Linked DNA regions of Stratiformator vulcanicus. The protein of the gene in region 1 binds, or shares a complex with, the protein of each later gene. Links are inferred from orthologs where the notes say so. Each region holds a gene or a part of one and is shown on either strand. Other genes may lie near its edges.

Region 1 (6,005 bases):
GCCTCGGCGTGCCACTTGATTGAGCGTGCATTGCGTCACGTTCTCGCGGACTGTCATTAATGAGAACAGCCCGAGCCGTTTGCGGTCCTCGGTTACGAGTGCGATCCCGGCCTTCATCGCTTGATGCGGGGCGTCAAAATGAACGGCCCGACCATTGAGTTCGATCAGACCTTGCGGCCGCTCCGGACTGGTGCCGAACAGGCACTCCAATAGTTCAGTGCGTCCCGCCCCCATTAGGCCGGCGAAACCGAGCACTTCTCCCGCTCTCAAATCAAAGTGAATGTCCTCCAGTCGCCACTGCTTCGCATGACCGGGCCGGGGTAATTTAAGACTATGGATACTGAGCACGACATCGCCAAGAGTACGGTCGCCTACAAGATCAGCATTCTCGATCTCGCGTCCGACCATCTGGTGAGTCACTTCACGCGGCGATGTCTCTGATCGATCGAGCGTCGTCACGTGGCGGCCATCGCGGAGGACCGTAATGCGATCGGCAAGACGGAAAACCTCGTCCATTTTGTGCGAAATATAGAGGATCGTTGTGCCCCGCTCGCGAAGTGTGGCGATGACGCGATAAAGGCGTTCGACTTCGCCCTCCGTCAGCGCGCTTGTCGGCTCGTCCATAATTAGGACGTCACTCTTCAGCGAAAGGGCTTTGGCGATTTCGACGAGCTGCTGATCTCCAATTCTTAATTCGGATACGGGTCGCGCCGGCGCAATGTCGGTTTCTAAGTCCTTAAAGAGCGAACGAGCCTCCTCATTCATCTGGCGTTCGTTGAGTAGTCCGAACCTTGTCGTCCGTTCTCGTCCCAAGAACACGTTCGCTGCCGCGGAGAGTTCTTCGACGAGATTGAGTTCCTGGTGAATAATGCTGATCCCGGCGGCCTCGGCATCTTGGGTGCCGGTGAAGCGGACCGGTCGGCCCCGCACGGCGAGCTCGCCTTCGTAGTCGGTCAACACGCCCGAAAGAATCTTCATCAGGGTGCTTTTGCCGGCACCGTTCTCACCGCAAATCGCGTGCAGTTCACCGTCGGCCACGTCGAAAGAAACGTCTTCTAAAGCGGTGATGCCGCCGAAGCGTTTACCGATGCCGCGAATTGAGACGGCAGTTGTTGCTACATTCACCCGTCTTCCCTGCGAATCAGACGATACCGATTGTATCCGGCAGGGTTAAGGGACCGCTCCAGTCGAAACGCAGCATCTAGCACGTCTGAGCGCAGAAAACCGTTCTCGTCGGGTTGCCGCTCGACATATTGAGAAGATTCGGGATCACGCGTGAGTAGGTCGAACTGCAACGCTTCTTCACGGGCATCGACGAGCCAATATTCAGCCACGCCCGCTTCAAAATACGCGGTCCGCAACTTTTCCTTATCTTTGAATACGGAACTGTCGCTGACGATTTCGACCACTAAAGCGACCGGACCCTCGACGAGCGTGAATTTCCCCGGCCTGTTATTCGATGGCGGATGAAGTTTGACATCGCCGTTTCGAATTGACTCGTAAGTCACGACGAGGATATCCGGCTCAGCCGACAGGTTACCTGGTACCGACTTTAATCGCGCGTCCGATATGTAAACCTCGCCCAAGTCCAACTCGACGGTCCGAAGTGTGATTTCAACTGCAATATGCGTTTTGGGGCCGCCATGATCGGCGAGTTCCTCCGCATTCATATCGATCTCAATATCACCATCGATGTAATCGATACGTCCCCGCAGGGGAAAATGATCAGACCGTGCCCAAGCGGTGAAATTTTCCAATGACTCGGCTGCGCCGAGCGGAATTTGGACGTCGGGGTCATGAAAAATGACGGTCGACATGGCCGGTTTCCTCTCTCGGCGCCGGAACACTATTCACCATTATCTCAATGGCTCTTTCCGACGCAATCGCTAATTGCGGTTGATCGCTATCGTGTCTGGAAGCGAAGAGCATCGAAACTAACCGGCGACTGATCCGCGGTTCGTAGTGTCGACGGGCGTTTCCCCGATCGAATCATTTAATATCCAGATCCCTTGCTTGCGCTGCGGGCTTGTTCGATGACTTCGTCTGTTTTTAATTGTTTCTTACACCTATCGCTTGGGCCGATAGTAGTGTGTGGCTTGTCCGCCGACGCCTTCGCCCGATTCCATGAGTGTTTCCGACAGCGTCGGGTGGGCGTGAATCGTCGCGGCAAGGTCCTCAGCGACGGCTCCCATTTCGACGGCGAGCGTGCCTTCGGCGATCAATTCGCCCGCGTTCGCACCGACGATTCCAACCCCGAGGATGCGGTCGGTTTCGGGGTCACAAACCAATTTGGTCAGTCCATCAATCCGATCAATCGTCTGGGCGCGTCCGCTCGCCGCCCACGGGAATTTCGACACCTTTACCTTACGGCCCGCGGCTTTTGCTTCGGCTTCGGTGATCCCGACCCAGGCGAGTTCGGGGTCGGTAAAGACCACGGCGGGGATGCCGACGTTATCGAACTCGGTGCTATGACCCAGCAGCGTCTCAACGGCAATCCGAGCTTCTCGCGTGGCTTTGTGGGCGAGCATCGGTTCGCCCGCGACGTCGCCAATCGCGAGGATATTCGGATCGCTGGTTCGCATGGCCTTATCGACCACGGCGAAGCCCTTGTCATCGGTCTCGACGCGCGTGTTTTCGAGGCCGATGCCCTTACTCGTCGGGCGGCGACCGATCGCGATTAAAACGCGATCGAAGACCTGCTCTGCATCAGCTCCCTTGTCGACAGCTTCACCGGAGAAGGTCGCTTTAATGCCGTCTTTCGTCGCTTCAAGCGACTCGACTTTCGTGTTTAAATTAATCGCCGCGAATTCCTTCGCGAGCTTCTGTTGTAATGGCTTGACGAGATCGCGATCGGCGCCGGGCAGCAGTCCGTCGGTCATTTCGACCACCGATACTTCCGACCCCAGGGCTCCGTAAACGCTTCCCATCTCGAGGCCGATGTAACCACCACCAACAACGAGGAGCTTCGCTGGAACATCCTTTAGCTCCAGCGCCCCGGTCGAGTTCATGACTCGTTCGTCGCCGATGTCAAAGAACGACGGCATCGCGGGGACACTGCCGGTCGCGAGAATGCACTTCTTGAATTTGAGTGTCTCGTTGGAGCCGTCCGGTTTGGTCAGGCTGAGCGTGTTCGAATCGACAAAGGTGCCGCGGGCCTGAATAATCTCGACGCCCCGTCCTTTGCCGAGCTGACTAATGCCGCCGGTCAGTTGATCGACGACGCCCGTTTTGAAGCCGCGGAGCCGGTCGAGATCGATCTTCGGCTCGCCGAAGGTCAGGCCCCACTGCTTCGCTTCTTCGGCTTCGTGGATCAGCTTGGCGACGTGCAGCAACGTCTTCGAAGGGATACAGCCGACGCGGAGGCAGGTGCCGCCCGGTTGGATGTTTTCATCGACCATAACCACCTTCAGCCCGTGGTCGGCGGCATCAAAGGCAGCCGGATATCCTCCGGGACCGCCTCCCAGCACGACGAGGTCGACGGCATCTGAATCAACTTCGGTTTCCGATGACGGCTGCGGTGCGGGTTTCTGTCCCGACTTTGATTCGGCCTGTGCTTGCCCGCTCGTATCGGCCGATGAATCTCCGCCATCCTCTGATTCACCTTCGCCACCTTCGACGGTGATGAGGACGTCGCCGACCTTGACGGTGTCACCTTCACTGACATGAATTTTCGAGATCGTCCCTCCGAAAGGGCACTCGACCGGGGCGACCGCTTTTTCGGTCTCGACCTCCATGATCGTCTGCTCGGGACTGATGGTGTCCCCCTCGGCGACCATGATTTCGGAGATGTCCGCTTCTTCGACACCTTCGGAGACCTGCGGTAACTTGAACTCCTGAGCCATCTTCAAAACCTTCCGCCCATCCGGGGGTTTGTGCCTCCGGCAGGGATGCCTTGCTGGATCGTACGGTGGTTGCGCTTTTTACAGTGCAATCATAAAGGTGCGCGTTTCGGAACCATAGTGAGCACGAAGGACGCAGATGAACGACCATTCGCCGGGTGGGGAACTTCCCGATTCGAAAGCCCGCCTCGCCGAGGTCGAGTCGCTCCTGATGCACACGCAGCACGAGTTGGAACAGCTCGGCGAGGTCCTGCTGAAGCAAATGAGACAGCTCGAGACGATCGAGCGAAAACTCAACAAATTTGAGAATCGCGTCGAAAAGCTGGAGGACGACCCTGAAAATCGCGACCCGACCGCTGAGAAGCCGCCGCACTATTGATACAGATTCACTGAGAGAATTCTGTGAATCACGCGACGAGTCTCGGCAATCGCTCTCAGCGAATCGCGGTGTCGGTCCCAGCCGAGTCGGCGAACGTCTTTCGAAGCGGCGTCGCATCAGCCGGCAGCGTCGGGCCGTCTTCGGTGCCGTAGAGCCGAAATAGCTTGTAGTGGCGACTTTCGCCCGCTCCGAGCGGAACGTTGATTTCGCCAAGTTCACGCCAGGCGAGGGCATCATCCATCAGATGTTGCCCCGGCCCGCTGACTGCGGGGGTAATGACGTAGGCACCGGTCCGCCCGATCTCCGCCGGGTCGGGCCACAGGTCGTACTGGCTGATGATTCGGCCGGTCGGATTGTCGCAATCGACGAGCGGTTGGTCGGCGAGATAGAACGCGACGGGGCTCGCCGGCGTGCGATTCTCGGTGAAGATGACCGGGACCTCTCTTACCCGTTCATCGTCGGCCCATAATTGATCGATCGCTGCGGCGGTTTCCCGCCAACCGCGGAGTCGGATCGTCGGGTCGAGACCTGTTCCCGCAATGCCGGTGGCTGTTACAGCAAACGGAGTCGCATACGTGAGCAATGAGGCCGCGATGCCGGTCGCAATCGCAGCACGTCGCCACAGCATCTGACTGCCGAAGCGGTCCCAGACTTTCCACTCGGCTCCGACCTTCGAGCATAGGCAGGCTGCGACCAGAATCACCCCGGTCGCGTAAAACGGGGCCGGCCAGTTCGGTTGGACCCGCTGCAGCCAGCTCAAACCGAATACCCCAATCAACGGAACGATGCTGAAGGCGACGAGAAATCGTTCCCGTCGGCCCAACGATCGAAACGCCAGCAGGCAACCAATCCCGGCCGTCAGAAAGGTTCCGTACGTCACCGGCGACAGCACGCCGAACTGGCTGGCGAAGTATTCGAGTGCCCGAGCCATTCGCAGCGACAGTGGCGTCACTTCGGTCTTGGAGCCGAAATGCTCACTGGTATGTTGAAACGTGATCCAATCGTGCCGACTGTTCCACTCCAAGACCGGAAGCAGAAACAGCATCGCGACGATCGGCACAAGCCACGTCGAAGCGTGCCTGAGTTGCTTCCACTCGGACTTTGACGAAATGAGGAAAAGTCCCGTCAGCGGAATCACTCCCAGCATCGTTTGCTTCGAGAGGACGCCGAGCCCGATCGCCAGCGTTGCGGCGATCGCCCAATAGTTTCTTTGCGGGCCGCCCTCGAGCATTCGCCACAGGGAATACACCGCCGCGCCCCAAAAGAACATCAGCGGGGCGTCGATGGTCATTAGCAGACTCATCACGACATTGCCGGGGCAGGCGGCCGCGAGCAGCGTCGCGAAGAACCCGGTGCGGGCATCGAACATTCGTCGCGACAACAGGAAGGCGAACACAAGCCCGCCAGTGCCCAGCAATACTGCTGGAAGCCGCACCGCGAATGTCGTGTCGCCGAACAAGCCGGTCGAAGCCGCGATGATCCAGGCGATCATCGGTGGTTTGCTGTAATAACCCCAATCGAGGTGCCGCGACCAATCCCAGTAGTAGGCCTCATCCGTCACCAAATCGAGCGGAACGACCGCCGCGTAGACGACGCGAACGACGGCCAGCCCGGCGATCAAGCCGAACGCGGCGCGCGTCCACACAAGCGTTTCAGAAGTGATGCCTGAATTCGGAGCTGATTCAGGCAACTGAGAACTGCTGCCGGTGGTCATCGCTGGCGCATCCATCTTGGCACATCTCCGTCGCAAATCGGATCCCGATCCATCGGGCTACTCGACGGAAAGC
Region 2 (4,440 bases), 970 kb from region 1 along the record:
ACAGTTCTGGTGCCGGCCAATCGAAAAGATGAAAAACTGAAGCCGTTCTGCCTGGACGAGTTGCCGGATGAAGAAAATCCGGGCGATGGCGGGATGGACCAAAAGCTGTGGCTGCAGGACACCCGCCAATGGGCCGCCGAGCACTACGGCGGCTCGGAGGCAAAGCAGGTCGGAGTGATCTTGATGGCCGACGGGAGCGCGAAGACCATCAGCGACGTCGATGGAGACGGTCGACTCAACCCGGGCTTTCAAGTCGGCGAAGAATCCAAATCGGGCTACGCGAGTGACACAGTTGAGCTCACGCTCAAAGTCGCCTGGTCCGGCCCGTGTATTCCTTCGAGCATCCCTTATAAAGGGACGTTCGAATGAATGCGCCGCATTACAATGTAAGACTGGCCTCGACGATGGTCGGAATCGGCGTCATCGCGTTGCTTGTCACCCTCGGGATTCCCGCGCTACAGGCGATGACGCATTCCGCCCGCGCGGTGGATTGCGAAAACAGGCTGAGAATGATCGCGGTTTCGCTGCATACGTTTTCCGTCAATGATCCGCGCGAGGCGTTTTGCTCCGGCGGATACGACTATCTCCGCGACGGCTGCCCCGATACATACGGCTGGGTCGCCGACTTTCAGGTACTTGAGCCGCTTCGAGAGAGTGAGGACCCTGCGAACCCGCTGTTGTGCCCGGAGTATCTCACATTCGGCTCAGCCACGTTAAACGATCTAATTGGCCGATCGGAGTCACCGACACAGCCATTGGTCGATGCCGGGACGTTCGCCGACCGAAACATCGGTTTGTGCGAAGGATTCGCTGCGGATACGGACGGTGACGGGAAAAGCGATATCGGACTGTTCGATCCCGGCAGTTCGGAGCGTATTGATCGCGTCGACAAGATGGTCGCCGCAGGTTACGAGACGAATTACGTCGCGAGTTGGTTTCTCACACGCAGCAAAATACGACACGACTGCGATGGCAACCACATTGCCGTGGTCCGGGAAGAGGGTCGTGTGACCGATCCGGCCGGTAGCTTCGGACCGATGCGGAGGCGCGATCTTGAGACGGGCTCGATTCCTTCCAATGCAATCCCATTCGCAGCCGACGGCGGCATCGCCCCCGGCGAAAGAGGGAGTTTGGTCAGCGACTTCGGCAATAATTTTCAACAAGGCGACCCGCTGGCGGAAACGCAGACGGGTGGTCCGATTGCCTGGGATCAGTCAAGCGGAACGTTTCTCACCCCTCAGCCGGGAATGATGCTGGTCGAGTCCGGGTTGGTAAGCGATCACAACCATGCACACTGTTTCACTCGAGACGAGCAAATCAATTATGACATCAAAACGATCACGCCTCCGACGAAACGCGAATGGCTGCAGGACACCCGGCAGTGGGGAACGCCTCATTCGAGCGGGCCGTTGGGGGCGACGTTCGCCTGCATCTTAATGGCCGACGGGAGAGTGAAGCGGGTTAACGACCTTAACGGCGACGGAGTACTCAATCCCGGCTTTCAGAACGTCGGCCCCGGCTCCGGTTATTCTGACTCGACCGTCGAACTCGCCCCCGCCATCGTCTGGTCGGGGCCGTTGATACCCAGCGTGAGGTTCATCGGGGGTGGATTTGAACGCGATGACTTTGAGTAATAACTCAATCGACGCTGCACAGTCGGGACATGCGTCGGGTTTGCCACTCACCCCTTATGATACTGAAAGCCCTTACGCCGTTTCTTGCTGTATTCGTTAAGCGCGTCTTCAATAACCGGGCGGGCGGCGGCGGCGGGTTGGATTTCGTCGACTTCGACCGCCTTGCCCTCCAGCATCTTATAGTCCTGAAAGAACCGTCGGACCATATTTAACCGGTGCGCGGGTAACTCGCCCGCCTCGGTACACCAGTTGTATTCGGGGTCGTCGGTCGCGACGGCGAGCACCTTATGGTCCTTCGCCCCGGCGTCGATCATGGTCATCAGGCCGATCGCGCGGGCATTCAGGATCGTCAGCGGATCGACCGGCTCTTTGCAAAGTACAAGCACGTCGAGCGGGTCGTCGTCTTCCGCCAACGTCTGCGGAATAAAGCCGTAGTTCGACGGGTAATAAACCGCCGAATAGAGCATCCGATCGAGCCGCAGCAGCCCCGTCTCTTTGTCGAGCTCATACTTCACGCTCGACCCCTGCGGGATCTCCACGATCGCCTGAAACTGCTCAGGCAACTGCTCACCGGGGGTTACGTCATGCCATGGATGCATTATGTCTCACTCGTTTCGTCCAGTGGGACCGACCCGAGTTTAATCGCGAACCGGCCAACGATGATTCAGAGTTTCGGCTTATGAACGGACCGAGTTGGTCGTCCACGTCGGCGAAGTCGTTCAATTTCACGCACTGACCAGCAGCGTCATGAAGTCGCTCAGGCTGCGGTTGAGGGTTGTGATGAAGCGGGCGGCGTCGGCTCCGTTGATGACGCGGTGGTCGTAGCTGAGGCTCAGTGGGAGCATCATCCGTTCGACCGGTTGGCCGTCCGCTAGTTTTAATTGCTTCTGGCCGCGGCTCATTCCGAGGATCGCGACCTCGGGGTGATTCACGATCGGCGTAAAGCTGGAGCCGCCGATGCCGCCGAGGTTGGTGATCGTGAAGGTGCCGCCCTGCATTTCGTTGATCGACAACTTGCGGTCACGGGCCCGTCCGGCGATTTCGGTCAGTTCCGCAGCGATATCGAGGATCGTCTTTTGGTCAGCATCACGGATCACCGGCACGACCAGACCGGCCTCGGTGTCGACCGCAATACCGATGTGTAAGTATTCCTTCACCACGATCTCGCCGGAGCCCAGATCGAGGCTCGAATTAAACTTCGGATGCTGCTTTAAAGCGGCGCAGCAGGCTTTGATCATGATGGCGGTCATCGTGATCTTGGGGCCGTTCTTGCCGGCCCCCGCCATAAAGCTCTTACGGGAGGCTTCGAGGTCGGTAATGTCGACCATGTCGTGCTGCGTGACATGGGGAATCGTCTGCCAACTGTAAGAGAGATTCGTGGCGGCGGTTCGCGCGAGCTTGTTCATCTTCTCGCGCGAGACGGACCCGAACTGCGTGAAGTCGGGCAGCGGGGGCGCGGCCATCAGTCCGACATCGGAACCGGTCGCCGTTGTCGTCAGATCGCCGCGGTGGATCGCCGGAGTGGCCGCACCGGTGGTTTGGCCCGACGCATAGGCTTCGAGGTCTTCTTTGGTAATTCGGCCGCCCCGAGCGGAGCCGGGGACGTCCTGCAGGTCGATTCCCATTTCACGGGCGAGCCGGCGAACACTCGGGGCCGCCGCAGCGGGCGGACGTTTGCCGTTGCTGTCGGTGAGTGTGAAGCGAGGCTCCGCCGACCCTTGGGCCGACGCGGGCTGCGGTGACGGTTCCGCCGACGCCGCCTTTTCCGAAGCAAGCTGTTCCGCAGCGGGCTTGGCCGATTCTGATTTTGCGGGCTCGGTTGAGGCCGATGCCCCCTCTTTGCTCGCTCCGGCCGTCTCTTCAATCGACATTAAGACCGCGCCGACTTCGACACTGTCACCGGTGGCGACGTGAATCTTGGCGATCGTCCCGGCGTGCGGGCACTCGACCGGGGCGACGGCCTTTTCGGTTTCGACCTCGCAAACGGTCTGCCCCTCCTCAACGGTGTCACCCTCCGAGACCATGATTTCGGAGATGTCCGCGGAGGTCACGCCTTCGGCGACTTCGGGGAGTTTAAATTCGATCATTGCTTGAACGAGTCAGGGGCGAGGAGGAAGGAGATAAAAGTTAAAATTCAGTGTGAGAAAAGCCCGAAGCGCGAGCGAGGGATTTCGCTCTTAAGACATCGCATTACCACGATGCCTTAATTTGGTTTCTCGTGCACGCGTGGTGTTCTCGATTAAATCCCTTGCTTGCGCTGCGGGCTTGTTTCGGGCCGCTAGGCCTTGATCGGGTCAATGGTTTCGGGGTTGATGCCGAAGTCTTTAAGAATGCCGGGAAGCTTCGACTTGTCGAAGTGGCCGTCCTCTGCGAGCGCGGCCAGAGTCGCGTAGACGATGCTTTCGGCGTCGACTTCAAAGTGTCGTCGCAGGTTGTCACGCGTTTCGCTGCGTCCGAACCCGTCGGTGCCGAGCGCAACGTAGCGGGTCGGAACCCACTCGCGAACCTGATCCTGCACGGCGCGAATGTTGTCACTGGCGGCAATGACCGGACCGTCGATGCCGTCGAGTTGGTTTTCGAGGAAGCTCTTGCGAGGCGACTTGTCGCTATTAAGCCGGTTCCAACGAGTGCAGGCGCGAGCCTCACGCTGCAATTCGTTGTAGCTGGTCACACTCCAGGCGTCGGTTCCGATCCCGAATTTCTCGGCGAGGATATCCTGAGCTTCCCGCACGCAATTCATAATCGGCCCGCTCCCGAACAATTGCGGCCTGACCGATGCCTTCGACTCTTTGCCTTCGAGCGTGCT

The links. The genes of interacting proteins can lie anywhere in the genome.
Region 2: the proteins of lpdA (region 1) and Pan189_RS03400 are in contact, whole or in part, in a crystal structure (PDB 1EBD), measured with the Geobacillus stearothermophilus proteins. The link is inferred for Stratiformator vulcanicus from one-to-one orthologs. Residues at the interface, in WP_049624544.1 of Geobacillus stearothermophilus: Pro340, Ser341, Asp344, Tyr345, Arg403, Asp406, Val408, Glu431, Ala432, Gly433, Asp438; in WP_033016211.1 of Geobacillus stearothermophilus: Ile130, Ala131, Met132, Pro133, Arg136, Arg140, Glu141, Asn155, Arg157.

What each region holds. Positions count from the first base shown.
Region 1 is NZ_CP036268.1:1,888,559-1,894,563, forward strand. What follows is about bases 1,455-4,379. They hold lpdA (dihydrolipoyl dehydrogenase), read right to left. Parts: upstream 3,843-4,379; coding sequence 2,067-3,842; downstream 1,455-2,066. Other genes in these bases: Pan189_RS07330 (Uma2 family endonuclease), read right to left, coding at 1,455-1,817; Pan189_RS07340 (SlyX family protein), read left to right, coding at 3,979-4,218; Pan189_RS07345 (ArnT family glycosyltransferase), read right to left, coding at 4,274-4,379. In the rest of the region: Pan189_RS07325 (sugar ABC transporter ATP-binding protein), read right to left, coding at 1-1,125; more of Pan189_RS07330, read right to left, coding at 1,122-1,454; more of Pan189_RS07345, read right to left, coding at 4,380-5,947. UniProt on the Escherichia coli protein: Lipoamide dehydrogenase is a component of the glycine cleavage system as well as of the alpha-ketoacid dehydrogenase complexes.
Region 2 is NZ_CP036268.1:918,386-922,825, reverse strand. What follows is about bases 1,541-4,440. They hold Pan189_RS03400 (2-oxo acid dehydrogenase subunit E2), read right to left. Parts: upstream 3,722-4,440; coding sequence 2,360-3,721; downstream 1,541-2,359. Other genes in these bases: aceE (pyruvate dehydrogenase (acetyl-transferring), homodimeric type), read right to left, coding at 3,913-4,440; Pan189_RS03405 (inorganic diphosphatase), read right to left, coding at 1,682-2,236; Pan189_RS03410 (DUF1559 domain-containing protein), read left to right, coding at 1,541-1,634. Outside these bases: Pan189_RS03415 (hypothetical protein), read left to right, coding at 1-369; more of Pan189_RS03410, read left to right, coding at 366-1,540.